Regions from separate parts of the Ruegeria sp. P8 genome, predicted to be linked through region 1. Evidence: riboswitches for the same ligand, from Rfam matches in the RefSeq annotation. Region 1 holds a riboswitch; each other region holds the start of a gene.
What was found. Region 1 has a riboswitch for cobalamin ahead of ACR0BZ_RS18150 (DUF4198 domain-containing protein). Riboswitches for the same ligand answer to the same signal wherever they lie in the genome.
Positions count from the first base shown of each region.

Region 2: linked by a shared signal. The riboswitch ahead of ACR0BZ_RS08490 (DUF1636 family protein) and the one ahead of ACR0BZ_RS18150 (DUF4198 domain-containing protein) in region 1 are both predicted to bind cobalamin.
Region 3: linked by a shared signal. The riboswitch ahead of ACR0BZ_RS17460 (hypothetical protein) and the one ahead of ACR0BZ_RS18150 (DUF4198 domain-containing protein) in region 1 are both predicted to bind cobalamin.

Region 1 covers NZ_JBQERC010000023.1:15,166-25,581, forward strand. Annotated here, with positions in the region: gene ACR0BZ_RS18140 (cobalt ABC transporter permease) at 1-12, opposite strand, end outside; gene cbiM (cobalt transporter CbiM) at 9-620, opposite strand; gene ACR0BZ_RS18150 (DUF4198 domain-containing protein) at 627-1,412, opposite strand; cobalamin riboswitch at 1,545-1,743, opposite strand; gene ACR0BZ_RS18155 (ROK family transcriptional regulator) at 1,864-3,069, opposite strand; gene ACR0BZ_RS18160 (substrate-binding domain-containing protein) at 3,244-4,263, shown strand; gene ACR0BZ_RS18165 (ABC transporter permease) at 4,371-5,444, shown strand; gene ACR0BZ_RS18170 (ATP-binding cassette domain-containing protein) at 5,444-6,220, shown strand; gene ACR0BZ_RS18175 (nucleoside/nucleotide kinase family protein) at 6,217-6,852, shown strand; gene ACR0BZ_RS18180 (aspartate/glutamate racemase family protein) at 6,893-7,603, opposite strand; gene ACR0BZ_RS18185 (GntR family transcriptional regulator) at 7,600-8,304, opposite strand; gene ACR0BZ_RS18190 (thiamine pyrophosphate-binding protein) at 8,416-10,110, shown strand; gene ACR0BZ_RS18195 (LysR family transcriptional regulator) at 10,071-10,416, opposite strand, start outside.
Region 2 covers NZ_JBQERC010000004.1:141,872-152,287, forward strand. Annotated here, with positions in the region: gene ACR0BZ_RS08470 (TolC family outer membrane protein) at 1-721, opposite strand, end outside; gene ACR0BZ_RS08475 (protein-L-isoaspartate O-methyltransferase family protein) at 816-1,469, opposite strand; tRNA gene ACR0BZ_RS08480 (tRNA-Cys) at 1,694-1,767, shown strand; gene ACR0BZ_RS08485 (NAD(P)-dependent oxidoreductase) at 1,946-2,941, opposite strand; cobalamin riboswitch at 3,044-3,248, shown strand; gene ACR0BZ_RS08490 (DUF1636 family protein) at 3,343-3,717, shown strand; gene cobW (cobalamin biosynthesis protein CobW) at 3,722-4,777, shown strand; gene cobN (cobaltochelatase subunit CobN) at 4,781-8,074, shown strand; gene ACR0BZ_RS08505 (cobalamin biosynthesis protein CobG) at 8,071-9,192, shown strand; gene ACR0BZ_RS08510 (precorrin-8X methylmutase) at 9,192-9,821, shown strand; gene ACR0BZ_RS08515 (precorrin-2 C(20)-methyltransferase) at 9,818-10,416, shown strand, end outside.
Region 3 covers NZ_JBQERC010000020.1:5,924-16,339, reverse strand. Annotated here, with positions in the region: gene ACR0BZ_RS17490 (SRPBCC family protein) at 1-141, opposite strand, end outside; gene nudC (NAD(+) diphosphatase) at 180-1,163, opposite strand; gene ACR0BZ_RS17480 (bifunctional 2',3'-cyclic-nucleotide 2'-phosphodiesterase/3'-nucleotidase) at 1,347-3,215, shown strand; RNA gene ffs (signal recognition particle sRNA small type) at 3,256-3,354, shown strand; gene rsgA (ribosome small subunit-dependent GTPase A) at 3,513-4,541, shown strand; gene ACR0BZ_RS17465 (alpha/beta hydrolase family protein) at 4,577-5,434, opposite strand; cobalamin riboswitch at 5,567-5,785, shown strand; gene ACR0BZ_RS17460 (hypothetical protein) at 5,876-6,283, shown strand; gene ACR0BZ_RS17455 (protein-tyrosine phosphatase family protein) at 6,275-6,787, opposite strand; gene ACR0BZ_RS17450 (DNA polymerase III subunit gamma/tau) at 6,960-8,720, shown strand; gene ACR0BZ_RS17445 (YbaB/EbfC family nucleoid-associated protein) at 8,911-9,264, shown strand; gene recR (recombination mediator RecR) at 9,326-9,919, shown strand; gene ACR0BZ_RS17435 (histidine phosphatase family protein) at 10,001-10,416, shown strand, end outside.

The DNA.
Region 1 (10,416 bases):
CAGGTACCTCACGCGACCGCTCCTTTGACAAACAGCTCGGGCTTGACCTTGCGCGCCAGCAAAACCGCGAACCCGGTCAGGATCGCCTCGATCGCCATGACAGGAATATGCGCAAAGAAAACAAGCTTGGCCGCTGGCAGGAATGCATCCCCGGACAAGGCCAGTGAAAACGCAACCATGCCGGTTGTGGCGGCGATGGCAAAGGCACCGCCGACCCCGCCCCATATCGCACCTTGCAGAGGTGAGCCATGGGCGATCAGGCGGCCAAAGATCAGCCCGGCCAAAACCGCGGGCAACGCGATGTTCAGGGTGTTGATCCCCAATACCGTCAACCCGCCAAAGCCAAAGAAGACGGCTTGCAGCAAAAGCCCGACGAACAGGGCCGGGAATGCGGCCCAGCCCAACAAAAGCCCGGCCATTCCGTTGAGGATCAGATGCACTGACGAAGGGCCAATCGGCACATGGATCAGCGATGCCACGAAAAAGCTGGCAGACAGCACCCCCGCTGTTGGAATGCGATCAAGATTCAGCGACCTGAGGCCCATGGCAATCCCACCCGCTGCAGCGACGGCTCCGCCGATCACGACCGGGTTGGACAAGGCTCCGTCAACGATGTGCATCTACGGTTACTCCAAATCCCAGGCGCGGATCCAGATGACCGCGTCCTGGCTGAGTTCTTTGCCGTTGTGTTCGGTCACAGGACCGGCACCGAGCGCCGCAAATCCCCAATATCCGGCTTTTGGAACGCCAAACGTGAAATACCCGTTATCATCCGAAGTTGCGACCAATGCACCACCCGGCATCGGCGAGACGGTCGGGGCCGAGGCGGCCGCGCTTTCCATGTCTGGTTCTGCGGCCATGTACTCGATCTCGATCTCGGCACCCACAACCGGTTGGCCTTCGGCCATAACCCGACCTGTAAACGTCGAACCCGCGATGATGTTGGTTGGTTTGTTGAGCGGGATGATCTCAACCGGCAGGCCCACCGGGTTCATCCAGTCGGTCGGCAGTTCGTTGCGGTTCAGGAATGCCTTGGCGATCTGCTGGATATAGATATCCTCGGATTCCTCATAATAGGGCTGGGGAACTGTCACCAGCACATAGTCGCCCGACCGTTTGACGGGAACATAACCCTTGAATGCCGCGCCTTCGTTTTCGCCACCGGTGAAACGTACGGGTTCCAGGGTATCCAGCAGATCGGTTTTCTGACCGTTGTGGATCACGTAGAATTCCTGCGGCTTGTCCAGATCCATGACATGCCCGTTCGAGAACGGATGCCAAAAGATCAGCTTGACCGGAACATTCCCCGGTGCGTCGATCATGGTTTCAGCGGTGTATTCCAGCAGGAAATGAGCATTTGCCATCGCTGGAAGCGCTATCGCCACAGCGGCTGCGGAAAGCAGCTTGGTCATCAATAGTCGTCCTTGTCCCATCGTACCAATCCCGGTACGAGATGCGTTTTGACTGCGGGGATGTCCAAGCTAAGCTGCTTTTTCAAGCATCCTGCTCCGACGCACATCCCGTCGCCGATTAGGAGTGCCCTTGTCAAAGGCACATGTCCGGCAGGTATCCTGACTTGCGGGTCAAAGCGTTGGGCTGGCCTTCCCGGATTAACTCCAGTGGCACTTCAGCCCTGCTCGCCGCTTACAGTTGCGGGTGCAGTTGCGGAATTGGGCCAAAGCCCGCACCGCATTCCCTTTTGATTCCAGAGCACGCCCCGGAACCGAACATGCCGAGCGGCTTGCCAGACTTCTTCGGCATCCGTCAACGATCATTTGCGCTGGCTATCAAAAAGTTTAGCGGGCAATGCCCTTTTTCCGGCGGATCCGCTTTGGATAAAGGTCGGGGTTTTCGGGAATGAACCTACCCTTCGAGCAGGTATCTTTCCGACAATGGCAAACTGGCCGCCCCCAATGAGCGGGCATCCGGGCCTGCCGTCCCCGCCAGCACCAAAGGCCGTTCAAGCCCGGTCAGGTTCAGGTCGGATAGTTCGACCTCAACCAGTTCCACCAGCCGCGCCTTGATATCAGCAGGCATCCAGCCATCAATCTTGACACATTCGAAGTCGATCAGGCTGCAAGACGAGACTGTGGCATGGGCGATCCCGTGCGCCGCTTGTTTCAGCCAGTTCTCAAGGTGGGATTCCGGTACGTCCCAATGCTGTGTCGTTTCCCAGATTGAACCGGGTGTCGCGGCATTCTCACCTGTCACGCGCTCCAGCACATAAAGACTGGCGACATCTATCAACGGTTTCACTCCGCCTGCGCCGTCCGGCACGGGCAATGGCCCAAGCGCACCGGCGTTTCCCCGCCCCGAAAAGATCGAGCCGTTCAGAACCACCCCGCCCCCAATGAAGAAGCCCACATAAAAATACAGGAAATCTCGTGGGCCTTCCGCCGGGCCAAAGACCAGCTCGGCACCGCAGGCGGCCGTTGCGTCGTTCTGCAAGAACACCGGCAAGTCATAGCTTGCGGCCAGCGCGCCTTTTAAGTCCGCGTCACGCCACGGATCCATTTTCTCCTGCGGAACCTGCAATGTCTGTGCCCAGTCCCAAAGGTAGAACGGCATCGCAATCCCAAGACCCGCGATCCGGCTGCGCGCTTCGGGCGACAGCGACGTCATCACTTTGTCGAGGCTTTCCTTGGAAAAGCTCAGTGTCGCCTCGGGCGTCGGAAAATCATAAGTCCGCCGTTCGCGTTGCCTGACATTGCCAAGGAAATCCGTCAGCACCAGCTCGGTACTTCGCCGCCCGACTTTGAGCCCGAAGAAATACGCGCCATCCGGATTCAGGCGCATGGGAACCGAGGGCTGCCCGACTTTTCCCCGGATCGGTTCACCCCGCAGAAGCAGCCCATCGGTTTCCAACTGGCGCATGATGACCGAAACCGTCTGTGCCGACAGCCCGGTCATGCGCGCGATTTCAGATTTTGCAAGGGCCTGATGGCGCCGGACCAGTGACAGGACAAGCCGTTCATTTCGGGCCCGCATTCCGCTTTGATTGGTGCCGCGCATGTCTGGCTCGCGTACGCCAGCGGTATTGTCCAAAGAGTTGTTTGCAGACACGGCCATCCCCTTCGTGACGACAATGTTGAAACCCTTCCTTTCTGTCAATAATAAATAAGAGTGATTTATTTATTGACTCAAAATTCGAATCTTGTGATGGTTTTCATGTTCGATCGGGCCGGATTTCGCCCGATCAGACGTATGCCCGGACGGGCATTGGGAAAACTGGGAGGACTACCGATGAAACTTGCGAAACTTGCAGGCGCCACGGCGCTGGCGGTTACGGCCATGGCAAGCAGTGCAATGGCCGAAGGTGAAACCGTTTGCCTGATCACCAAGACGGATACCAACCCTTTCTTTGTTAAAATGAGAGAGGGTGCCACAGCTAAAGCCGAAGAGCTTGGCATGACGCTGAAGGCCTTTGCCGGCAAAGTCGACGGCGACCACGAAACTCAGGTTCAGGCCATTGAAACCTGCATTCTGGATGGCGCAAAGGGTATCCTGCTGACCGCGTCGGATACGTCGTCCATCGTTCCGGCGGTGCAGCAGGCCCGCGATGCCGGGCTGCTGGTGATTGCGCTGGACACCCCGCTTGAGCCTATCGACTCGGCCGACGCGACCTTTGCCACCGACAATTTCCTTGCGGGGCTTCTGATCGGACAATGGGCAAAAGCCACTCTGGGAGATGCGGCAAACGACGCCAAAATCGCCACGTTGGACCTTGCGGTCAGCCAGCCCACTGTGGACGTGCTTCGCAATCAGGGGTTCCTGCAGGGGTTCGGTGTTGATCTGGCCGATCCGAACGTGATTGGCGATGAAAACGACCCGCGTCTTGTTGGCAGCGATGTCACCGCTGGCAACGAAGAAGGCGGCCGCCGCGCGATGGAGAACCTGCTGGCCAAAGACCCGACGATCAACGTGGTGCATACCATCAACGAACCGGCGGCAGCGGGCGCTTACGAGGCGCTCAAGGCTATCGGACGCGAAAATGACGTGTTGATCGTTTCCGTCGATGGCGGTTGCCCCGGCGTGCAGAACGTGGCGGACGGGGTCATCGGCGCAACATCCCAGCAATACCCGCTGCTGATGGCATCGCTGGGTGTTGAGGCTGTCAAGAAATGGGCGGACGAAGGGACGAAACCCGAGAACACACCCGGTAAGGACTTTTTTGACACTGGCGTGGCGCTTGTGACGGATAAGGCCGCCGACGGCGTCGAGTCCATCTCGGTTCAGGAAGGCATGGACCTCTGCTGGGGTTAAGCTGAACGTGTGGAAGGCCGCAGCGCGGCCTTCCACTTATCAAAACCACCCACACGCCCGAAACCTTGCTAAAGTCGTCATAAACCTGACGCTTTGGGGGAAGTTCCATGTCCGATTCTTCACGACAAGCCGACGATTTCGAAACCGCCGCAAAGGGCAGCCCAGAGCAAGTTGCCGAATTTGACGATCACCAACGCGGATTTGTCGGAACTGTTCAGCATTTTCTGCATGTGAACCCGTCGCTGGTCCCGCTGATTGTCCTTGTCGCTGCCATCGTCATCTTTGGTGTCTTGCTGGGCCCCAAGTTCTTTTCGCCCTTTGCGCTGACATTGATCCTCCAACAGGTTCAGATCGTCGGGATCGTGGCCGCGGCGCAGAGTCTTGTGATCCTGACCGCAGGCATCGACCTGAGTGTTGGGGCCATCATGGTGATGTCGTCGGTTGTGATGGGGCAATTCACTTTCCGCTATGGAATGCCACCTTCGGTTGCGATTGTGTGCGGCCTTGCTGTTGGCTCGGCAATCGGGGCTTTGAACGGGTTTCTGGTCAGTCGCATCAAGCTGCCGCCATTCATCGTCACCCTTGGCATGTGGCAGATCGTTCTTGCGGCGAATTTCCTTTATTCACAAAACGAAACGATCCGGTCGCAGGAGATCGAGGAACACGCCGCCATCCTGCAACTGTTTGGTGCCAAGTTTAACGTGGGCGGGGCGGTGTTTACCGTTGGTGTTGTCTTCATGCTGGCGCTGATCCTCGTCCTTGCATACGCGTTGCGGCACACGGCCTGGGGCAGGCATGTCTATGCCGTCGGGGATGACCCCGAAGCGGCAGAACTGTCTGGTGTCAACGTGCACCGTACGCTGATATCCGTGTACATGCTGTCCGGGCTGATCTGCGCCTTTGCGGGCTGGGCCCTGATTGGCCGGATCGGGTCGGTTTCGCCAACCTCGGGCCAGCTGGCCAATATCGAAAGCATCACGGCGGTCGTGATCGGGGGGATATCTCTGTTTGGCGGCCGCGGGTCTATTCTGGGGTCCCTGTTCGGTGCCCTGATCGTGGGCGTCTTTACGCTTGGGCTGCGGTTGCTGGGCGCAGATGCACAATGGACGTTCCTGCTGATCGGCATCCTTATCATCGCAGCGGTCGCGGTCGACCAGTGGATCAGAAAGGTAGCAGCCTGATGGAACCCATTCTCAAAGGACGGAACCTTGTGAAACGCTACGGCAAGGTGACTGCGCTGGATCACTGCGATTTTGACCTGATGCCGGGTGAGATTCTGGCGGTGATCGGCGACAATGGCGCGGGTAAGTCGACGCTGATCAAGGCAGTGTCCGGCGCAGTGACGCCAGACGAAGGCGATGTTTGGCTGGAAGGTCAAAAGGTGAATTTCCATTCCCCGATCGACGCGCGTGAAGCCGGTATTGAAACCGTCTACCAGACGCTTGCCATGTCCCCTGCCCTGTCGATTGCGGACAATATGTTCATGGGGCGGGAAATTCGGCGAAAGGGGCCATTGGGATCATGGCTTCGAATGCTAGACCGTCCGGCAATGGAAAAGTTCGCCCGCGAAAAGCTGAGCGAACTGGGTCTGATGACCATCCAGAATATCAATCAGGCCGTCGAAACCCTGTCGGGTGGACAGCGCCAGGGCGTTGCCGTGGCACGCGCGGCGGCATTCGGATCCAAGGTCATCATTCTGGACGAACCGACAGCAGCACTGGGCGTAAAGGAAAGCCGCAGAGTCCTTGAACTGATCCAGGATGTGAAATCACGCGGCATTCCGATCATCCTGATCAGCCACAACATGCCTCATGTTTTCGAAGTCGCAGACCGGATTCACGTGCACAGGCTGGGAAAACGCCTGTGTGTGATTGACCCCAAGGACTATTCGATGTCCGACGCCGTAGCATTCATGACCGGGGCCAAGGACGCACCGCCCGAGGATCAGGCTGCATGACCGGTGGCGGCACAGCCCCTGACGTTCTGGCCGACAGCATCGTCGACGCCGTTGAGGCGCTGCCGCCGGCCCGACACCGGCAACTTGTCGCGATTGCGGGCCCGCCCGGATCCGGGAAAAGCACCGTTGCCAGCCTTGCCACGGCCAAGCTGAACCGGCGCGGCGTGTCAGCAGGGCTTGTGCCAATGGACGGTTTTCACTTTGACAACGCGATCCTGAAGGAACGCGGGCTTTTCGCCCGCAAGGGCGCGCCGGAAACCTTCGATCTTGCCGGGTTTCATGCCTTGCTTGTGCGTTTGCGCACCGAAGATGAAGTTGCAATTCCGGGCTTCGACCGAAAGCTTGATCTGGCAATCGCTGCCCGATCAATGATCTCGCCTGATCAGCGGGTCGTTCTGGTTGAAGGCAATTACCTTTTGCTGGATGAACCGGGCTGGGTGGGCCTTCATCCCCTATGGGCGCTCAAGGTGTTTCTGGGCGTCGATCTGGCAACACTGGAATCCCGGCTCACCGACCGTTGGGTTGGGTTTGGGCTGGACAAACAGGCCGCAAGAGAGCGGGCGCTTTCAAACGACATTCCGAATGCCGAGCGGGTGATCCGGAACTCGGTACAAGGCGACCTGAACCTGTGACATCTTAGGGCGGGTCAGTCAGAGCGCCCGTGTCACCTGTCTAGTAGGTGGGCGGAACAAGACCGGCCTGAAACCACTTCACGAAAGACACGATAGAAAACACGGGCAGCCCTGTGGCGCGCTGAATATCGGGCGCGTAGGGGCACATATTCGTGCATTCCAGCACGATCGCGCCAAGATCGGTGTGTTCCGATGTCAGGGCCATTGCGGCTTCGACATTGTCCTTGCGGGCCAATTCCACATCAAGACCAAGCTCATTTCCAAGGATTGCGCGGGTGAACTCCGCCCCGCCTTCGGTTGTGCCGATAGGCGTGTCCAATGGAACATTGGCGGCCAGCAAGTGATCTTGGGTCAGAGTGGAGGCTGATATGGTCAGAACCCCGGCGCGTTTTCCCGCCGGCAGGATGCGGTTGACCATTTCAACCTGCATCAGGGACGATGTGGCCACCGGAACCGGGACCGCCTGGGCCAGCTCTTTTTGGAACAGCGACAGAAACCCGCAATTGGTGGTAATCCCGTCCACACCATCTTTGACAAGCTCCTGCGCCGCGTCGACGAACACGTCGAGCATGCCTTCGGCTTTGTGCCGGACCACCCGATCCGGCGAGGCATCACGCACAATGCGGTAGTGAACCGGAAAGGGCCAGGTCCGCGCGTTGCCCATATCGCCGGGAATGCGGGGAAAGCGGGCATCCAGCATCAGAATGCCGACAGACGCGCCGTAGATGGATTTTCCGCCCTGCGCGATCATCCCTCAACCTCCTCGATGATACGGGTCGAAATATCGTCCGACCCTTCCATGTAGATGTTCGAAATCCCGTGACGCACGGCATCCTGCACCTGATCCATACGCTTGGAGATATGTGCACCCAGAACCCGTGCCGCCTCATCCGCGTTCCGGTCCATCAAAGCCTGCATGACGCGTTTGTGTTCGTCCTTTGAGCGTTGCACGCGGTCCAGGCTCATGGAAATCCAACGGATATAGCGGATACGGTCGTTGATCCGCGTCAGGGTTTGCAACAGTTCCATATTCCCCGACAGCTTCGCGATACCCAAATGAAACGCCTCATCCCGGTTGACGGCTTCTTCGACAGTCAGACCGGTGATGTCGATGCCCGTTGCGTAAAGCTCATCCCGCAACAGCTGCAGGTCTTCGTCCGATGCCTTGGCACAGGCCGCACGCGCCGCCGCTGTTTCGATGATCTGGCGCAGTTCGAACAGGTCGAACACGCTTTGCGCGTCCAGCGGGCGGCAGAAAAAGCCTTGTCCGGGGCGGAAGTCGAAAAGCCGTTCGGCAACCAGACGGTTCAACGCCTCGCGCAGCGGGGTGCGGCTGACGCCCAGATCCCTGGACAACGCCACTTCGTTCAGGCGGTCGCCGGGGCGCAGGCGAAACGAAACCGCCATCGCCTTGACCTGATCATAGATATCATCGACGCGCGGACCCGCCATTACCCCTGCCCTTCTTCGTTTGAATCACAGGTGCCACACGTTGAGCTTGAATTCAATATACAAAACTGTATACAGACCTGAGTACAGATCTGACACAAGGGACTCGCGACCATGACAGGGACAAATTTTCTGACCGGAGCCGAAGCTATGGTGCGTATGCTCGAAGCGCATGGTGTGACGCATATGTTTGGTCTGTGCGGCGATACCACTTTACCCTTTTATGATGCCCTTGCCCGGATGGATCACAGCATTCAGCACATTCTGACACGGGACGAGAGGCACGCGGCCTATATGGCGGATGGCTATGCCCGCGTCACCGGCAAGCCCGGCGTGTGCGAGGGCCCGTCCGGTGGTGGTGCGACCTATATCTTGCCCGGAGTGGTCGAGGCCAACGAAAGCTCGGTTCCGATATTGGCAATCACGTCGGATGTGGCGACGACCAGCCGCGGTAAATACCCGTTGACCGAACTGGATCAGCCTGCGCTGTTCCGGCCTCTGGCCAAATGGAACACATCCCTCGACGACGCAGCGCGGCTTCCGGCCATGGTTCGGGCCGCCTTCAGGGCGATGACGACCGGCACGCCCGGTGCGACGCATCTGGCGCTGCCGTTTGACACGCAGAAGGGGCAGGTAGACGAGGCTGAAATCTGGGCGGATGACAGGCACCGCAGCTATCCCGCTGAACGGGCCGCACCTGACCCGGACGCCATTGAAGCAGCGGCAGCCATTCTTGCAGGGGCCAAATCCGCGGTTGCGGTCTGTGGTGGCGGGCCGGTCTTGTCCCGGGCGACCGATGCGCTGCGCCGGGTTGCAGGCCTGCTGGACATGCCCGTGGCCACGACCGTGTCGGGTCAGGGGTCCATTGCCGAGACCGACCCGCTTGCCCTGGGCGTTGTCGGGTCGAACGGGGGCATCCCGGCAACCCGCGCCGTCGTGGATCAGGCCGATGTCGTTTTGTTCATTGGCTGCCGCGCCGGTTCGGTTACAACGGAACGGTGGCGAAGCCCCGGACGCAGCACCACGATCATCCATATCGACAGCGATCCGATGGTGATCGGCGCTAATTACCAGACCGAAGTGGCGATCTGCGCCGATGCCCGTCTGGCGCTGGAGGCTTTGGCGCAGGCGTTGGAAGACCGGCAGGACCTGACCAGCCAAGGCGGAGCAGCCAAAGCCCGCGCCGCCTGGGAGGCCAAGAGGACCGCGTTCGCCCCGCTGGCCGCAAGTCGCGAGACGCCGATCCGGCCCGAGGCTGTCATGGCGTCCTTGATGGATATTCTGGATGACGACGCGATTGTCGTCGCCGACCCCGGCACCCCCTGCCCCTATTTCAGCGCATATTACCGCTGGCGGAAACCGGGGCGCCATTTCATCACCAACCGGGCACATGGAGCGCTGGGGTATTCGCTGGGCGCGGCCATGGGGGCACATGTCGGGCGGCCATCGGTTAAAACCCTGTCGGTCATGGGCGATGGCTCGTTCGGGTTCACCTGCGGCGAGTTTGAAACGATAGTCCGGCACAATATGCCAATCACTTCGATCGTCTTCTCGAACTCGGTCTTCGGATGGATCAAGGCTGGCCAGAATGCGGGATTTGGTCAGCGCTATTACAATGTTGATTTCAACCGGACGGACCACGCCGCTGTTGCGGCCGCCTTTGGCGTCAAATCCTGGACCGTCAAAGACCCCGAGGATCTGACGCGTGTGCTGAAACAGGCGATTGAGCACGACGGCCCAACACTTGTCGACATTCATTCACAACCGCTTCACGAAGCAGCCGCACCGGTTTCGGAATGGGTCGCGTAAGAGGCAATTGACGGGGTCAAATGGGCCAGAAATTCCTGCGCAATTGTGGACAGAGGGCGGCCCTTGGCCGTGATGATCGCAAGATCCAGCATGACTGGCGGCGCAAATGGGCGGGTCAGATACCCGCTCTCGTCGTCAAAGGTCACGGTAAAGGGGTCGATCATCGCGACCCCCATACCCTGTTTTACAAAGCTCAGCAGGTTTTCGGAAAGATGGGTGTGTATCTGGGTGCGCCATGTGTGACCGGATGTCTGAAAGATGTCGCGGGTCCGGCGATGGGTCTGATGTTCCGGCCCCATTACGATG
Region 2 (10,416 bases), on a different contig from region 1:
AACGCGGCAGATTGGGCAGGCTCGGCTGACCAGCCGTTCGCCCCGGTGCCTTTCCGACCGCGTTCACGTATTCGGCCTGCGCAATGCTCAATTCACCGCGTGCCACAGCCAGATCCGCCTGAGAGCTTGCCAGCTGCGCTTCGGACAATGCGACGTCCGTCCGGGTTACTTCGCCCACTTCGAAGCGGTCATTCGACGCCCTAAGTTCCTCTGCCGACACATCCACGTTGTTCTGGCGGATCGCCACGGTCTCTTCTTGCAACAGGACGCCCAGATAGGCATTTGCTGCGCGGATAAGAACCTGTTGTTCGATATCGATCAGGGTTTGCCGGGTCGATAGCACCGTTTCCTGCGCCGACTGCTTGCCCAGCACCGACGCGCCGCCATCATACAAAAGCTGGCTCAGCGTCAGGCCCGAAAAGAACCGCGACGGCTCGTTTGTCGTCACGACGTTATTGACCCGCGAACGGGTGTAATCCTGGCTGACCTGCACGGTCCAGTTGATGATTGGCCGCAACGCGGAAAGCGCAATGGCCACATCTTCATCCGCCGCTCGCAGCAACGCCCGGTTCTGCTCAAGCAAACCACTGGTGTTATACGCGCCGATGAACGCATCCGTTATGTTGTCTGCCCACGCTGCACGCCCTGGCATCACGCTCATGGCAAGTCCTGCGGTCACAGCAAACGCCCTGACCAGCTTACCTGTCGCCGAACCACGCATACCAAAATCCTCTCAAACGAAATTACACTGCCCTACAGGCAGTTTGCGGCCTTCTTTTCAACTAATCAAGGTGATAGAAAAATCTATCGGCGGACTATAGCGAAAATGCACACTCTGCCGAAAAACCTTCCAGAACCGGCGCATTGGCATTGAACACATCACGCCAACTGACGCGGCCCCCGGTTTTTCGACCAATCCGAACTGTACCCAGGTTGCCGTTGACAAACAGACACACGATCCGACCGTGATCCTTGAGTTGATCCAACAGGGCATCGGGTACCTGCTCGACACCGCCCTGCACCATGATCGCATCATAGGGGCCATGCTCCGCCACACCCTGTTCCAGCGCGCCGACGTGGATAATGGCGTTGTGCACGTCAGCTTCGGCCAAGAGGTTTTGCGCCTCGGCTGCAAGGGTTTTGTCGCTTTCAACACCCACAACCAACTCAGCCATCCGCGCGGTGACAGCCGTGGAATACCCCATTGCCGGAGCGATATCGAGGACCATCTCATCCTTGGATATGTTCAGCACGTCCAGCATTTTAGCCAGGGTCCGCGGCTCCAACATGCTGCGCCCGTCCCCCAGATCAATCAGGCCGTCCACATAGGCCGCCTCGCGTTGAGAATCGGGCACGAAGCTTTCCCGCGGAACACTCAACATCGCCTCAATGATCGGGAACTTGGTGACGTCAGAGGGGCGGATCTGCGTATCAACCATTGTGCGGCGCCGGGCTGCGAAGTCAGTCATTGGATATCTCGTCTCATTCCCAAAGATGTCGGGCTTGTGCCATATCCTGAACTTTCCAGCAACGCCCCTGTTGCCGCAACCTGAATCTTGATCACCTCCTTGGGCGTGGACGTCGGCATATTTCGATCTTGCCGGCAATTTCGCGCGCAATCCACTGGACGCCCCAGAGGAAAGCTGTTAAAAACCCAATTACACCACGGCAAGTATTTGATTTTACTTGAAAAGGCGAGTTGGCGGAGTGGTGACGCAGCGGATTGCAAATCCGTGTACACCGGTTCGATTCCGGTACTCGCCTCCAACTACATCCAAATCGCTGACTTGGCCCCGCAGTATGCCCGTGTGACGCTTGGTATTTTCAGACGTTCATGGCCCGCGATTCTGTCGAACTGCGGGCCAGATATGGCGTGTTTTTTCGGAACACCTGCCTACCCCTGCTCGTTCACGGGGCGCGATGTAGTCTGGTGTTTGCCTTACCCTCAGGCGCGCCCTTGTGGCACAACCTCGTATCCCGGCTCTTCCGGTTCATCATCCGTCATTTCGGCTGGAAAGCCCGGGGCGGTGATATCCAGGCCGGTTGCCTCTTCCAGCCGTTTGATAATATTTGGTGAAAGCTCGCGTTCGCCATATCGTGCGATACCATCGTTAAAGATGTTGATCATCACCGGGTTTATTTCCAGCGGCACCCCGGCGCGGTCGGCGACCTCCTGAAACAAACCGATATCCTTCTTCACCAGATCCATGGTGAAGGAAATATCGCGCGACCCGTTCAGGATGACCTGACTTTCGGTTTCGTGCACGAAGGATGTGCCGGACGAGATTTTGATCGCCTCATAGGTCGTGTTCAGATCCATCCCCGCAGCCTTTGCTGTAACCAGTGCTTCGGCGCAGGTAATCAGGTTGGCAGTGGCAAGATAGTTGGTCATCACTTTCAGCACCGAGGCCGAGCCCAGCTCGCCGGTGTGCAAAACCCGGCGGCCCATTGTCGTCAGGAACGGCAGAATTCGTTCAAACGTTTCCCGGTCACAGCCCGCAAAGATCGAGATATTGCCCGTCGCGGCACGGTGGCACCCGCCAGAAACCGGGCAATCCACAGCTGCACCGCCGCGTGAAATGACTTCGGCACCGAGGCGTTTGACTTCGGCTTCGTCTGTGGTCGACATCTCCATCCAGATCTTGCCGGGGCCCACTTCGGGCAACATCTCCTTCATGACTGCGTCCGATGCTGCCGGAGACGGCAGACAGGTGATCACCGCATCGCAATCGCGCATCAGCTGGGCGGGCCCTTCTGCCGCCTTTGCGCCTTTGGCGACAAATTCGGCCACCAGATCTGCGTTCAGGTCATGCACAGTCAGGTCAATGCCATTGCGCAAAAGGGATCCCGAAAGCTTGCCGCCAACGTTACCCAGACCGATAAATCCCACTTTCATATGACGCATCTCCAAGTTCGTCGTTTTCCCGTCATGCGACCACATACCGAACACGCACTTCATGCCGCCGAACGACGCCTACAGGTCGCTTTTTTCACCTTGGCTTATTTGTTGCGCGCGAACCGCTTGACAAGCGGGCCGGCGGTGCCGCATGTCCCGGACGTTGGTGTCGGCAACAGCCGATGAAAAGGGAATGCGTCAACGGTTCATCCGCCAAGCGCAGCCGCCCCCGCGACCGTGACCGGAGAGGATGCCCAATGCCACTGGCCTGTGCCGGGAAGGCGGGACATCCGACAGAGCGACCGCTCTGGCATCCGCAAGCCGGGAGACCTGCCAACACCCGAAGTTGAAACCGGGCGGGGTGTTCCGGTGTCGGGTCCATGTGCAGACGTGGTGCCCGCATGAAACCCCGTCCCCCGCGAAGAGGATTTGGGGGGATGAGAGACATGACCGAGACCGCACCGGTAGAATTACTGGTCTGCACGACTTGCCGCCGGGGTCTGCCCTTCGAGGATGATGCTGAGCGTCCCGGCACATTGTTGCACAAGGCCTTGGAACAGGCTGCCCTGCCAGATGGCATCATTCTGAAACCTGTCGAATGCCTTTCGAACTGCGATCAGGGCTGTTCCATCGTTCTTCGGGGCGGGCCGGATCGCTGGACCTTTGTTTACGAGAACCTGAACGAAATCGATCACGTCGATGTCATCATCGATGGTGTGACCAAGTATCTGGCCACAGACGATGGTCTGGTGAAGTGGCGCGACCGTCCTGAACATTTCCGCAAAAACTGCGCCTCGCGCATTCCCCCGATTGGAGGCTGAGATCATGTCGAACCTAGAAAAACTTCCCGTCACCGTGATCACCGGCTTTCTGGGCTCGGGCAAAACCACGCTGGTGCGTCATCTGATGCAGAACCCGCAGGGAAAGCGTCTTGCGATTGTTGTTAACGAGTTTGGCGATGTGGGTGTTGATGGTGACATTCTAAAATCCTGCGCGATACCGGATTGCCCTGCGGAAAACATCATGGAACTGGCAAACGGCTGCATTTGCTGCACCGTGGCTGATGATTTCATCCCGACCATCGAGGCGCTGATGGCGCTGGAACCGCGCCCGGATCACATCCTGATCGAAACATCCGGCCTTGCACTGCCCAAACCGCTGCTGAAAGCGTTTGATTGGCCTGATATCCGTTCGAAAATCACCGTTGATGGCGTGATTGCGCTGGCCGATGCCGAGGCGGTGGCCGCCGGTCGCTTTGCTCCGAACGTTGAAGCGGTGGATGCCCAACGGCTGGCTGATGACTCGATCGATCACGAAACACCCTTGTCCGAGGTGTTCGAAGATCAAATCTCGTGCGCGGATATCATCCTGCTGACCAAGCCCGATCTGGCAGGTCCGGAAGGCGTCGCGAAAGCCAAACAGATCATCGCCGCCGAGGCACCGCGGCCGCTTCCCGTTGTCGAGGTCGCCGAGGGTGTCGTCGACGTACGTGTCGTGCTTGGCCTTGAGGCTGCCGCCGAAGATGACATGGACGCCCGCCCGTCACATCACGATGGCCATCACGATCATGAGCATGACGATTTCGAAAGCATCATCGTCGAGTTGCCGGAACAGACCGACCCTGCGGAACTGGTAGCCAGAATCGAACGTCTTGCGACTGAGCTGAATATCCTGCGCGTCAAAGGCTATGCCGCCGTCGCTGGCAAACCGATGCGCCTGCTGGTTCAGGCTGTCGGCGCGCGAGTTCGTCACCAATACGACCGCCCATGGGAGCCCGGTGAAGAGCGCCGCTCGCGCCTGGTCGTGATTGCCGAGCATGACGACATCAAAGAAGCCGAAATCCGTGATATCCTCGTGGGTGTGACCGAGGTTGCCGAGTAAGTCATGCACGTCGTCTTTCGCGAAAGCCACGGGCTCGAGGAAACCGAGACCCCAACCGATCTGGGCCAAAGCCCGGGTGATCTGGTTGTGCTGTCCTTTTCCGACAGTGACCTGGGCGCTTTCGCGGCGGGCTGGCATCGCGGCGGCGGACCTGAGGGGCGGATGCCCACGATGCGGCTGGCCAATCTTGCTGCATTGAAACACCCCCTGTCCGTCGACACCTATGTTGAACAGACACTTGAAGGCGCAAAGGGCATCCTGATCCGTCTGATCGGCGGCGTGCCCTATTGGTCTTACGGGCTGCAACAGGTTCTGGCACTGGCGCAGGCCAAAGGCATCGCGCTGGCCGTTCTACCGGCGGATGGGCGCGAAGACACTCGGTTGGATGAGTATTCGACCCTGCCCCTCTCGACCCTGCGGCGGCTGGCACATCTGTGTGATACCGGCGGAGAAGTCGCGGCGCAGGCCGCATTGGCCCAGATGGCGTTAGCAGCAGGGCTTTATGCCGGCCCGGTGATGGGCGCGAAAACCCTGCCCGAATGCGGTGCGTGGTGCCCGGAACAGGGTGTCATCCCGGTGGATTCCGCGTTCGAGAACGATGCGAAACGCATTCTCGTAACCTTCTACCGTGCTTATCTGACATCAGCAGACACAGCTCCGGTCGCGGCCCTGATCCGCAGCCTGCGCGCCCGCGGGCTCCAGGCGGTGGGTTTGTTCGCCCCGTCGCTCAAGGCCCCGGCCGCTGCCGACTGGCTCAGGGAACAGGTCGTTGCCCTGAGACCATCGGCCATCATCAACGCCACTTCATTCTCAGGTAAGGGCGCGTCTGGCACGTCGCCTTTGGACGCAGCGGATGTGCCGGTGTTTCAAGTCGCCCTCGCCACGTCGCGACGCAAGGCCTGGGCCGAGGCCGAACGCGGCCTGTCACCCGCCGACCTCGCCATGCATGTGGTATTGCCCGAAGTGGACGGGCGAATATCGGCAGGCGTTGTCTCTTTCAAAGAGCCGGGCAAGCGCGATTCGCATTTGGAATACTCGCGTTTTGCGCATCGGGCCGAGCCGGATCGGATCGAGGCGATCATCGACCGGGTATCGGGTTGGCTTGCCCTGAATGACAAACCCAAGGCAGATCAGGTTCCTGCGTTGGTACTGTCCACATATCCCGGCAAAGACTGGCAAATGGCCCATGCGGTTGGTCTCGACGCGCTGGCCTCGGCTGAGGCGATGCTGTCTGATCTTTGCGGTGAAGGCTACGACATCGCGGCTGGCGATCCGGTTGCCGACGCACTCTTGGACGCCCGGATATCGTGGCCGCTTGAGGATTATCTGAGCGCACTCGCTGAATTACCCCAGACCCTGCGCACCGATCTGCACACCGTATGGGGCAATCCCGAGCAAGACCCAACTTTCGCTCATGGCGCGTTTCACTTCATGGCTTTGCGACGCGGCAAGGCACTGGTCGCACTGCAACCAGAACGCGGAACACCCGAGCTGCGGGATGACGACTATCATGACCTCTTGCGCACCCCGCGCCACAGTTATGTCGCCTTCTATTTGTGGCTGCGCAAAGGTCTAGGAGCGGATGCGCTGATCCATATCGGTGCGCATGGAACGCTGGAATGGCTGCCCGGCAAATCAGTTGCCCTATCGGCAAACTGCTGGCCCGAGGCGCTGATCCGTGACCTGCCGGTGATCTACCCGTTCATCGTCAACGACCCGGGCGAGGCCGCGCAGGCCAAACGCCGGATCGGCGCGGTGACTCTGGGCCACATCCCGCCTCCCATGAAAGAAAGCGGAACGCCGGATCGGATGGTGCGGCTGGAAGCCCTGCTGGACGAGTTTTCAAACGCGGACGGTCTTGACCCCAGACGCCGTGACCGGTTGCAGGAAGATATCCGGGAAGAAGCACAGGCCATTGGGCTGGAGAACGATCTGGGTCTGGACCAGGCCACCAGCACCGCCGAAGCAATCACCCGCATCGACCGCTTTGTCTGCGATATCAAGGAAAGTCAGTTTGGCGACGGGCTGCACGTCTATGGGCGTGTCCCGGATGTGACCGGCAGTTTCGACCCAGCCCCATCCGCCCATGCCGAACGCAAGGCCCTGATCAATGCGCTGGCCGGCAAGCGGATCGAGGCTGGCCCGTCCGGCTCGCCCTATCGGGGCCGCTCTGACGTGCTGCCGACCGGGCGAAACCTGTTTACCACCGATCCTCGGTCTGTGCCCACCCGCGCAGCCTACGCGCAAGGTGTGAAACTGGCCGAGGAACTGGTACGGCGACACTTGCAGGAGGAAGGCGATTACCCGAAAGGGCTGATTGTCGATCTGTGGGGATCGGCCACCATGCGCACGGCGGGCGAAGAATTCGCCATGGCCCTGCACCTGCTGGGTGTAAAGCCGGTTTGGGATAAGGGATCCGAGCGGGTTTCGGGTATCGAAGTGCTGCCCATCACCGACCTGAGCCGCCCGCGCCTGGACGTCACCCTGCGGGTTTCGGGCTTGTTTCGCGATGTGTTCCCCACGTTGTCAGCCCTTTATGGTCAGGCGGTTCGGGCATTGTCAGAGCGTGACGAAGCGACCGACTGGAACCCCTATGCCGGTCACGCCCCGGCTGCGCGGGTGTTTGGCCCGGCACCCGGCAGTTACGGCCTGAACATGACCCATCTGTCCGAGACCTATACGGACGAGGCGCGCGCCCAAGCCGGGGAGGCATGGCTTGAGGCCAGTTCGTACGCGTTGGAAGGTGAACACATCGCGCAGGACAAAGCGGGGATCACGGATCGTGTCGCCAAGGCCGACAGTTTTGTTCACCTCCAGGATCTGACAGAAACTGACTTGCTGCTGGCCAACGATTATGCCACGCATGAGGCCGGTTTTGCCGCCGCCAAAAACATCACTGGTGGCACCGCTCAGCTTTACCATCTGGACAACACCAACCCCGATAATCCGCGCGCCCGGACTCTGCCGGAAGAAATCAGCCGCGTCGTTCATGCCCGCGCTGCCAACCCCGGCTGGATTGCCGGGATGCAGCGCCATGGGTTTCGCGGCGCCGCCGAGATCGCGGCGACGCTGGATCACATGGCCTCATTCGCACATCTGTCGGGCACTGTCGCTCCGCATCTGTTTGATCTCTACCACGAAGCCACATTGGGCAATGAGGCCGTTGATGCCTTTCTGCAAGAGGCCAACCCGAAGGCCTATCAGGCCATGCAAGACAGGTTCCGTGCACTGCTGGAAGCGGGGCTTTGGAACACACGCCGGAATTCGATCCGGGCCGATTTGGAGGGTTTGGGATGAGTGCACCTATCGTTCAAGGATGGTGTCCCGGCGCGCATCGTCCGATGATGTCAGGCGACGGGCTGGTCGTGCGGGTCCGTCCGCGTCTGGCGCGACTGAATGCCAGGCAGGCTATTGGTTTGTGCGAACTGGCTGAACGGTTCGGCAATGGCACCATCGACCTGACCAATCGTGCCAACCTGCAACTGCGCGGCGTGGATGAGCGCGACCACCAGCCGTTGCTTGTGGAGCTTGCGGCGCTGGACTTGCTTGATGCGGAACCCGGCATCGAAGTACGCCGCAATATTCTGGTCACTCCGCTCTATCAGGCGGGCGATTTGACCGCGCGGCTGACACTGGAGTTGATTGATCGACTGGCCGAATTGCCTGCTCTGCCCGCTAAGTTTGGTTTTGCGATAGATACAGGCCCGACGCGCCTGTTGGCCTCGGATTCTGCAGATATTCGTCTGGAACTGGGTGCCGACGGTCTGATCCTGCGCGCCGACGGCTGCAAAACCGGGCGGTGTGTAACCGAGGATAACGCCATTGACAACGTGATCGCATTGGCCCTGTGGTTTTCTGAGACTTACACGGCCGAGACACGTCGCATGGCGCGGGTCACCCACGCGTTGCCACAGGAATGGCAGGGATTTGCCCCCGGTCCTGTCGGTGAAAAACTGCAACCCGGCCCCTGTGAACTGGGTGCTCTATACGGCGCGGCATTCGGCTCGCTGCCTGCGCGCAAGCTTTGTGAACTGATCGAAGCCAGCGGCGCTTCTGCCTTACGTGTCACACCGTGGCGGCTGATCCTGCTGGAAGGCGGGGCGGCGATACCCGCCCCGGATTTTGTCACTGACGTAGCCGATCCGATGATGACAACCGACGCCTGCCCCGGCGCGCCGTTCTGCCCGCAAGCGCAGGTGGAAACCCGCGACATCGCCCGGGCATTGGCACGGCGCATTCCCGGTCGCCTGCATGTCTCGGGCTGCGCCAAGGGATGCGCCCATATGGGCCCGGCCGACATCACTGTGGTCGGCAACAACGGGCGATTTGATCTTGTCAAACAGGGCCGCGCGGGGGATGAGCCCAGCCAACGCGGGCTCGACCCGGAAACACTCATGACTATGGACTTCACCTGATGCCCTATACATACGAAACCGATGGCGCGGCGATCTACAAGGAAAGCTTTGCCACCATCCGGTCCGAGGCTGATCTGGCCCGCTTTGATACCGATGAAGAGCAGGTCGCCGTTCGGATGATCCACGCCGCCGGCATGGTCGGGCTGGAGGAGTTTGTACATTTCTCACCCGGATTTGTGCAGGCCGCACGCACGGCGCTGGAAAACGGCGCGGCGATCCTGTGTGACGCGCGCATGGTCAGCGAGGGTGTGACCCGCTTCCGTCTGCCTGCAGACAATCAGGTAATCTGCACCCTGCATGACGAACGCGTGCGTCCCCTGGCCGCCGAGATGAGCAACACCCGTTCGGCCGCTGCGCTGGAACTCTGGCGCCCGTATCTGGAAGGTGCTCTGGTCGCCATCGGAAACGCGCCCACCGCGCTGTTTCACTTGCTGAACATGCTGGAAGACCCCGATTGCCCGCGCCCTGCTGCGATCATCGGCTGCCCGGTCGGATTTGTCGGAGCGATGGAATCCAAAGACGCGTTGTGGCAGGCGCAACCCGTTCCGTCCTGCATTGTCAAAGGCCGTCTGGGTGGCAGCGCCATCACCGTTGCAGCCATCAACGCCATCGCAAGCCGGGCGGAATGAAAATGGGTACCATATACGGCGTGGGCCTTGGCCCCGGTGACCCGGATCTGATGAGTGTCCGGGCCGATCGCCTTCTTCGCAACGCCAAGCACGTGGCATTCTTTCGCAAACCGGGTCGAAGCGGTCAGGCCCGCAAAATCGTCAACGGGATGATCCCCGAAGGCGCGGTTGAATTCCCGATGGAATACCCTGTGACCACCGAGATTCCGGTCACCGATCCGCGTTATAATGAATTGCTGGCCGCGTTCTATGAAGAGTGCACAGCACACCTGAAGACGCTGTCGGAACAGGGCGAGGATGTGGTGGTCCTGTGCGAGGGTGATCCGTTTTTCTACGGCTCGTTCATGCATCTTTACAATCGGTTGCGTGACGAAGCTCCGGTTGAGGTTGTGCCAGCCATCACGGGTATGTCCGGTGCGTGGACGGCCACGGGCGATCCGATCACATGGGGCGATGATGTGCTGACCGTGCTGGTTGGTACTCTGCCCGAGGAGGTTTTGGCTGAACGTATGGCGCAGACAGATGCCTTGGTCGTGATGAAAATCGGGCGGAACATCGACAAGGTGAAACGCGCGCTGAAAACCTCTGGTCTGTA
Region 3 (10,416 bases), on a different contig from region 1:
CGTCACCGCTGTGCCACCGCCCAAACGGCGCACATCGATGCCACGGCGCATTGCCATACGCTCGAATCGTTCAAAATCCGACACCATGTCGAATACCGATTGGATGGGGGCCTCGATATCTTCGCGCGCTGAAAACTGCATAATGACCTTTGCTGTTTTATTGCTGAGCTAATGTTTCCTCAGTCCAGAGTATCTGCAAGCCAGTTCTGAAGCAGAAAATGAGCGATTGCCCCTTTGCGCGCTGGCAATAGCCTAGGATGATCACCGGCAAAGGCCTGCATCATTTCGGATTTGCTGACCCACATCGCCTCTTCTATCTCGACCGGGTCGATCACGATGTCGCGTGACAGCGCCTCACCCGCACATCCAAACATCAATGAGGCCGGGAACGGCCAGGGCTGGCTGGACAGGTACGAAACCGCACCTACCGGCACGCCCGCCTCTTCCATCACTTCGCGGCGCACTGCTGCCTCAAGCGTTTCGCCGGGCTCAACAAATCCCGCCAGCAAGGAGAACATCCCGTCAGGCCAGCCCGGAGACCGGCCCATCAGCACGCTGTCACCATGCGTGATCAACATGATCACAACCGGATCGGTGCGCGGAAAGTGCTGCCCGCCACAGGACCGGCAACTGCGCTGCCATCCCCCCTGCGACACCTCGCTGGCGGCACCACATCGGGCACAGAAGCGATGCGTTTCATGCCAGCCGATTATTGCCTTTGACGTTGCCGCCAGTTCCGCGTCGCGCGCCGACAGCCGTGTCATGATCCGGCGCAGTTCGGCAAACACGTGGCCTTGCGGTAAATCCGGGTGTTGTTGTTCGGACTTGTCCACGAACGCGCCCAGACTGGTCAGATCCAGCCCCTCGGCTGTCCATGCGGAAATATCAACGGCAAACACGGGGGCGCTGTCAGCGCTCAGACCCAAAAACACCGGGGATTCAATGACGCCGCCGGGACCATTGCTGATCAGCGGATGCGTCATTGGGATCATGGCAAGCTGGTCCAGCCCCTCACCCTGTACCAGCAGTTTTCCACGCCACAGCAAGATACAGCGGGCGGCCGGGTTGTGCATCGCCTCGGTCAGCTTGTCCGCATCTCCGCGATACTGCGCCGCCCGATCAAGGCCCGACCCTCCGAAGGTTACCTGCTCTGCGTTTTTCATTGGATTTCCTTTTGATCTTGCGCACAGGGCTGCCACGTCTCGGCTTGTGTTGCAATGGCTATTCAGGCGTAGAAAATCCACCACCCTGCCGCTGAAAAGCCGCATGGTGGCCTCGGAAAAATCATCTAGAGTGAATTTTGATGGATTTAATCAATACACACATTCAATAGCAGAATACTCAAAGTGAAGATCCCCTTCTCGACGCAGGTACAGCCCATTGGTGACAGTGGGAAAATTCGCATTCTGGCCACAACCGACCTGCATATGAACCTGACCGGTTTTGACTATCACACCGACACGCCAGACCAGACGATTGGATTGACAAGCACCGCCAACCTGATCCGCACAGCCCGGCAAGAGGCCAAGGACGCGCTGGTGCTGATGTTTGACAACGGGGATTCGTTGCAGGGAACCCCAATGGGCGATTGGGCAGCAAAAAGTGGCACTGCCCATCCGATGATGAAGGCATTCGAAGCCCTGGATTATGACGCGATCGGGCTGGGCAACCATGATTTCGGGTTCGGACTGGCGACATTGGACAACATCCTGACGCAAGCCCCCTGCCCGGTTATTTGCAGCAACCTGTATCGCACGCGCGGACCTCAGCCCTGGCAGCGGCATATCGTTCTGAACCGCACTGTGTCTTTGAACGGTAAAGACATTCCTGTTCGCATCGGCATCTTCTCGGTTCTTCCGCCGCAAACGGCCTGTTGGGAGGCACATAATCTGGATGACGATATCGTCGTCGAGGATATCCTGGTTGCGGCAAAGTCCCTGACGCAGACATTGCGCGACAAGGGGTGTGATATCATCGTCGCGCTTGCTCATTCCGGCCTTGGGGGCAGCGAACCGGTGGCGGGGATGGAAAACGCCGTGATACCCTTGGCCGCGATCAAAGGCATCGATGCCATTGTGGCCGGGCATACTCACCTGACACTTCCAGGAGAGGGCCATGCCAATACCCCGATGGTCGATCACCTGACGGGGCTGGTACATGGAACACCCGTTGTCATGCCGGGATCAGCGGGCTCTTACCTGGGGGTTATCGATTTGGCCGTGACCGCCGGGCCGGACGGCAAAGTGCAAATCCGGGATTGCTGCGTCGAACTGCGCCCGGTTATCAGCAACGGCACAGCCGTCGGGGAAGACAGTGAAATTGCGGGCTTGTGTGAGGTGGCACATCGTATGACCCGTCAATCCGTTGCCGCACCGGTGGCACATATCCCGGATACATTGCACAGCTATTTCAGTTGCTGTGCGCCGGATCGCGGGCTGACCCTTGTAGCTGCGGCGCAAGCCGCCGCACTGCGCCCGTTTTTGCAGGGACCAGACCTGGCGGATCTGCCGATTTTGTCGGTTGTTTCGCCTGCCAAATCCGGCGGACGCTCAGGCCCGCGCCATTATACCGAGGTACCCGCCGGAGAAATATGTTTGCGCCATGTCGCGGATCTGCATGTGTTTCCCAACGAGTTGCGTGCAATCCGGATCAGCGGCGCGCATTTGCTGGACTGGTTGGAGATGTCGGCCAGCGTATTCAACCAGTTAAAGCCCGGTTCCGAACCCGAGCTGATCAACCCTGAACGGGCCGGATACAATTTCGACATCGTGTTTGGACTGTCTTATCAGATCGATCCCACGCGGCCGCCTCGTTACGATGCGCAGGGGAAAATAATCCGCCCCGACCAAAAGCGGATCAGCGATCTGACATATGCAGGCCGTCCCGTACGACCGGAGCAGATGTTCGTTATGGCGCTGAACAATTACCGCGCCAGCGGAGGCGGGCATTTCCCGCATGCGACAACGTCTGAGCTGATCAGCCTGCCACCGCTGAGCATCAAGGACCTTGTGCAGGTTTACCTGGCGCAGCACCTTCCGCCCGACCCGATCGCCACGCAGCCCTACCCGTTCTCGCTGATGCCGCAACGGGGCGTGACAACAATTCTTCGCACAGGTCCGGGTGCCCTGAAATATCTGGATGAGTTGCACAGGTTCGATCCCGTGTCGCTGGGCTCGGATGGCAGGGGATTTGAACGCATTCGCCTGACGCTCTGATGGGTTGTCTTTTCCCGATGCCTTCCCTATATCTCGGACTCGAGAGGTTGGCGCGGGCGAGCGCCTCGCCAACCTGGTCAGGTCCGGAAGGAAGCAGCCACAACGAGCCCCGCTTGGGTCGATGTCCAACCTCTCACTTCGTGAACCACAGCCGCAGGAGGGCTTTATGATTGTAGTGAAAACCCTTCGGGCAGACTGGTTCTGATTCACCGGAATCACCGGACTGCCTGAACACACGACCTGCGGATGCGCGATTGCCATCCGTTGGCATTGCTGTTTCTGAAAACAGGCAGATAAATGTCTTATACGCTTTCGGACCTGGGATGGTCCTCTCACTTTGCCGCGCAACACGCGGCTTTTCCTTCCGACACGCCCTTTCGCGTTACCTCGGTTCATCGGGACCGTCTGATCGGGCTGAGCCCGAATGGTGAAATCCCTTTGCTGACACCGGATAGTCCGACCGGTTCATATGCCGTCGGGGATTGGATTCTTGCGGACGCCGAATACCGCGTACGTCGCCTTCTGGACCGGCGCAGCCTGCTGCAACGCAGGGCTGCCGGTACAGGTGCCACAACACAACTGATTGCCGCTAATGTCGATGTGTTGTTCATCGTCAGCTCGTGCAACGCCGATTTCAACCTGCCTCGGCTGGAACGTTATCTGGCGCTGGCGCATCAGGCCGGATGTTATCCGGTCGTCGTCCTGACGAAAGCTGACCAGTCGGATGACCCCGGCAGTTTCTCGGGACAAGTGCAATCTCTGGACCCTTTTCTGTCGGTGCTGGCGATCAATGCGCTGGACCCGGCAGATGTCGAAAAGGTTCTGGCATGGTGCCCCAAAGGCCAGACCGGCGCGCTGGTCGGGTCGTCGGGCGTAGGCAAAACGACGCTCAGCAACGCCATGACGGATCAAAACCTCGCCACGTCTGGAATTCGCGAAGACGACGCACGGGGCAGACACACGACAACGGTGCGCGCGTTGCACGGGATGGGTAACGGTGGCTGGCTGATCGACACGCCGGGAATGCGCGCACTGCGTTTGCTGGACGCTCAGGACGGGATCGACAACGTGTTCTCGGACATCACGGAGCTTGGCCAAAGCTGTCGCTTTTCGGATTGTCAGCACGAGACCGAGCCCGGCTGTACCGTGCAGAACGCAATCGACGAAGGCGTTCTTGATCCGGCGCGGCTGGACCGTTGGCGCAAGCTGCGGCGTGAAGATCAGCGAAACTCGGAAACCGTTGCCCAATCGCGGGCGCGGGACAAGGCGTTCGGCAAGATGGTGCGCGGTGTCATGCAGGACAAGAAACTTCGCAAACGGCCATAACTGCAAGGTGTTAGGAAAACCTGCGTCGCGTCTGATCAGGCGATCAGGCGCGGCCAGACCGCTGCATTGCGACGGGCAAATGCTCCGATATGGCCTATTTCCGGCAGTCCGAATTCAGCAGGCTTCAGAAGGTGGCGTCTGGCCTCGGGGCCGTACAGATCGGCAAGGCGCCAAACTGCCTCGGGCGGAGCCATCTGGTCATCTTCGAACGTGAACAGATCCACAGGTGTTCCAGAACTGCCCCAATGCGCATCAGGCAAATTCTGCCCGATCTCGGGAATGTAGCTAAGAGGTGCTGTACACCATTTGCGCCATTGCCAGTAGACCGAGGCGGGCAGGTCCGAACCAAACCCGATCGCTTTGCCGGGCAGATACCCAAGCGCCCGCACCATCAGCGGTGCATGGCCATACCAGAACAGCCCTGCCAACCCCCGATAGGGCCATGGGTGATCTTTCAAAGTCACCAGCCCCGAACACACACCGATCATTCGGTCGATCTGGTCGATATCCGGCTGCACCGGCCCCAGCATCGCACCGACCGAATGGCCGATGGTCCACTGCTGCGCCTTTGGAAACCGCCTGCGCATTTCGGCCCGTGCCGCTGGCATGTCGATCAACGCCCAATCCGCCATTGTTGCAGTTGCGTCTTTCAGGCGGCCGACCAAAGAAAGCCCGTAGTCCCGATAGTCATAGGTCAGGCAAGCTATCCCCCGCTCGGTAGCCAGCCATCGCGCAAAGTGTTGATAATAGTCACGCGGCACACCCGTGGCACTGTTAAATACGACAACGGTTTCCGGCTCACCCACTGGCCGGTACAGCCGCGCCGACAAGGGCACGGACCCTGACGGAAAGCGGAAATCTTCGATCAACACCGTCTGTTCCGTATCCAACATGATCCCCGGCTTTCGCTGAAACAATGGTTTGCCTGCCTTCGATGCCGACGAAACTAAGCCGGAACGTAAACCGCATCCAGCATGACCAAACGTCCGGCCTAAAGATCGGCTTGACTCGGAACGCGATCAGGCGCTAGCGGTTGTGTGATGGTTTCCGGCCCCCACAAGAGGTCGGGATGAAAAGGGAACACGGTGCGGTTTGTCTGGTCACACAGATATCAACCAAGTCCGCGACTGCCCCCGCAACTGTAAGCGGTAAGCAATGCCGAAATACCACTGGCCCATGGGCTGGGAAGGTCGGCAGAGCAATGACCCGCAAGTCAGGAGACCTGCCATCGGAACTGAAACCGAAACTCGGGCGGGGTGTCCGGGCAGGTCCTGACAGCCAGATGCTGTCCCACCTGCCCCAATATCCAGCCCACCACGCGCGGAGGGCGCAGGATGATCTGGAAGACAAAATCACACGAATACAGCGCAACTGTGTGCCAGCGGACGGGCAAAACCTGCCCGGCTTTGGCGCGACTGGCCCGCTCGATTTCCGAAGCCATGGCGCAGGCGGTTTCGGCCACCAGCGAGGATTTCGAATTTGAAGGCAACAGCGCGCTGTCACATTGCGCAGAAGGGTGCATGGCAACGATCCGAGCGCGATCCGACAGCGTTCGCGTTTTCTGCGGGGCGCACCCTGATACAGCAATTCGGGGCCTGGATGCCTATGCCGATTTGATCTTCGGACCTAAATTCAGAACGCTGCCCGCGGGCATTGTCGCGAACCCGCCTTGCGCCATGATCGAGGTTTCAACGATCCGACCCCCGAAATCCGGTTACGCACCCCAGCAGCTTTCAGCTTGATCCCACTTCCACCTGTGCCGGCGTGATCCGGGACGCCCAGGCCAGCTGCGCATCGGTTTCGACAACGCACGGGCGTACGGCCCGCAGGCGGTTCAGTGCGTCACTGGCGCGTTCACCGCATTCAACCATCAGTCGCAGAACAATCATCCCGGACCTGCCGCACCCCCCACGGCAGTGCACTAGGACCCGGCCACCACCCGACAGTGCATGTCGGGCCGTGGCGCTGACCTCTGGCCAGGCCTTCTGAACCGCTTGCGTTGGCGCTCCAAAATCTTCGATCGGCAGGTGAACCCACCGGCTGGCCCGGCTTTGGATGTCGCTGCCAAAGTGCTGCGCGCCATCCTGAAGCATTTCGACATCCGTCGTCATTGAAATCACAAGGCCCGGTTTCCACGCCGCAATCGTATCCAGATCGGTGGCGTAATCCCCGCCACGACCGGGCATTGAAGTAAGGGCAAGCGTCCCGCCTCCGACCTGCAGAGCAAAGATGACCAACTGCGACATGAAGTGCGTCCTCCCCCAAGGTACTCTTTAAGAAATGAGTCATTAAATCCGCTGGTCCAGTTTAGTTGGAAACCAGCCCGTTCCTGAAACAAAAAATCATCGCGCCCCACAGTGGACGCGGACTGCCGCCGCCACTACGCTGTGCCGAAGCACCGAATCCGAGCGAGAAGACATGACAGACACGCCCAGCCCCGCCTATCAGGTTCTCGCCCGCAAATACCGCCCGGAAACCTTTGCCGACCTGGTGGGTCAAGATGCTATGGTGCGCACCCTAAAAAACGCCTTCGAGGCCGACCGGATTGCGCAGGCCTTTATCATGACCGGCATTCGCGGAACGGGAAAAACCACCACGGCGCGGATCATCGCCAAAGGCATGAACTGCATCGGGCCGGATGGAACCGGAGGGCCGACAACCGAGCCTTGCGGTCAGTGCGAGCATTGCGTCGCAATCATGGAAGGTCGCCATGTCGATGTGATGGAAATGGATGCGGCCAGCCGTACCGGCGTCAACGATATCCGCGAGATCATCGACAGTGTCCGCTATCGCGCCGCCAGTGCACGCTACAAGATCTACATCATCGACGAGGTTCACATGCTCTCGACCAGCGCATTCAACGCGCTGCTCAAGACGCTCGAGGAACCGCCCGCACATGTGAAATTCATCTTCGCGACCACCGAGATTCGCAAAGTGCCGGTCACGGTTCTGTCGCGGTGTCAGCGCTTTGACCTGCGCCGGATCGAGCCCGAAGACATGATCGGTCTGCTGCGCAAGATCGCCGGGGCCGAGGGCGCGCAGATCGCCGACGACGCACTGGCGCTGATCACCCGCGCTGCAGAAGGGTCGGCCCGCGACGCGACCTCACTGCTGGATCAGGCAATTTCACACGGGGCTGGCGAGACGACCGCCGATCAGGTCCGTGCGATGCTGGGTCTGGCGGATCGTGGTCGCGTTCTGGACCTGATGGACATGATCCTGCGCGGTGACGCGGCAGGGGCGCTTACTGAACTGAGCGGGCAATATGCGGAAGGCGCGGACCCTCTGGCCGTGCTGCGCGATCTGGCCGAAATCACGCATTGGGTGTCCGTCGTAAAGATCACACCTGACGCGGCCGAAGACCCGACGGTTTCCCCCGACGAACGCACACGGGGCCAGCACATGGCCGAGGCTTTGCCGATGCGGGTTCTGACCCGGATGTGGCAGATGCTGCTGAAGGCGCTGGAAGAAGTCTCTGCGGCGCCCAACGCGATGATGGCCGCCGAGATGGCCGTTATCCGGCTGACGCATGTCGCTGATTTGCCCAGCCCCGAAGAGCTGATCAAACGGCTGCAAGACACCCCGCCTCCGCCTCCCGGCGGGCCGGGCGGAGGCATGTCAATATCCCGACAGGCCCCGGTGGCAACGCAATCCAACGGGGCCCCGCCTGCCTATACATCGCCCCCGCGCGGAGCGGGTGGCGCACCGGTTGCCGCACTGTCGCAGGATGCACAGACGGCCCTGGCCCGCTATCCAACCTTCGGGCATGTGGTGGAACTGATCCGCACAAACCGCGATGTGAAACTGCTTGTCGAGGTGGAAAGCGGCGTGCGCCTTGTGTCGTATCAGCCCGGCCGGATCGAATTCACCCCGACGCCTCAGGCACCGTCGGATTTGGCGTCGCGATTGGGCTCTGCCCTGCAACGATGGACCGGCAATCGGTGGGCCGTCTCCATTGTCTCGGACGGAGATGCGGCGACCATTGCGGAAGTGCGGGACCGGGCCGAACTTGCCCTGAAAGCCGAGGCCGAAGAACACCCGCTGGTTCAGGCCGTGCTGACGCAATTCCCCAAGGCAAAGATCATTCGGATCGAAACACCGGAGCAGCGCGCCGCCAAGGTTGAGACCGAGGCCCTTCCCGAGGTCGAAGATGAATGGGACCCCTTCGAAGAGGACTAACCCCTCAGCCCGCAGGTCCACGCCTCAAGAAACCGGCATACTCACGCCCCTCCACCATGCAACTGAGGGAGGGAATGCGGGCGGATAAATGATCAGTCCGCGACGCTCTGATCTGGACAGGCGGGAGACCTCTTGTGCCGCCTGCCTGCGGTCCGTATTTAGAACCAAACAGAAACACAGGAGACGACTGATGCTGAAAGGACTCGGCGGGCTTGGCGGTCTGGGCGACATGGCCAAGATGATGAAATCCGCACAAGACCTGCAAACCAAGATGACCGAAATGCAGGAAGAACTGAACAACATGATGGTTGTCGGCGAATCCGGTGCAGGACTGGTCAAGGCAACAGCTACAGCCAAGGGTGAACTCAAGGGGCTGGACATTGATCCGTCGATCTTCAACGGCGACGACAAGGAAGTGGTCGAAGACCTGATCCTGGCCGCGATCAAGGACGCTCAGGCCAAAGCTGCCGAACGTTCACAGGAAGAGATGGGCAAGCTGACCGAAAGCATGGGCCTGCCCAAAGACATCAAGCTACCGTTCTAAGCTTCATCTTTTCCCAAATACTCCCGCCGGAGGCTCCCTCCGGCGCAAAGCAGGACAGGCCATGGGAACGAACAGCGAAATCGACAATCTGATCGACCTGATGGCCAAACTGCCGGGGCTGGGCCCGCGCTCGGCCCGCCGCGCGGTGCTGCACCTGATCCGCAAACGCGCCTTGCTGCTGACGCCCCTGTCAGACGCCATGCAGCAAGTGGCCGTCACCGCCCGCGAATGCCTGAATTGCGGCAACGTAGGCACCACCGATATCTGTGACATCTGCAATAGTGAGGCCCGAGCGACCGGAGAGCTGTGCGTGGTCGAGGACGTCGCCGACCTCTGGGCGATGGAGCGGTCAGGCGTCTTCAAAGGCCGCTATCACGTGCTGGGTGGCACGCTGTCTGCACTGGACGGGGTCGGCCCGGACGAGCTGCGCATTCCCCGCCTCAAGGATCGGGTCTTGGCCGAAGGGATCACCGAAGTGATCCTTGCCCTGAACGCCACCGTCGACGGCCAGACCACCGCCCATTACATCGCCGATCAGCTGGAAGGACAGGTGCGCCTGACCTCACTGGCGCAAGGCGTGCCCATCGGCGGAGAGTTGGATTATCTGGATGACGGAACGATCACGGCGGCGCTCAGGGCGCGTAAGGAACTTTAGGTCAGCATCTGTAAATCAACGTCCTTAATAAAAAGTCAGCAAGAACGGCATCTCCAACGGTATTCAATTCAGGTACACATCTTGAACAAGTATCCAGATCTTTTTGTACTGCGACACGGCGAAACCGAATGGAACACACTGGGGAGGTTCCAAGGGCGCAAGAATTCCCCGTTGACGGAAATCGGCAAGTCTCAGGCCCTAAAGCAAAATGAGATACTCAGGCGAATACCGAATGCACCGTCGCGCGTTTTTGTCAGCCCGCAAGAGAGAGCAATGCATACCGCCCGCTTGGCAACAACGCCTCATCATGAGTTGATACATGATGAACGGCTTATGGAAATCGCGTTTGGGCAATGGGAAGGCGCAACGCGTGATTTCATCCGAGAGCAAATCGATTGTTCCTATGAAAGCTTTCATTGGTTCTTCCGCAGCCCGGGTGGAGAAAGCTTCGATGATATCTGCGGTAGAGTAGACTCATTTCTGAAGGAACAAGATGA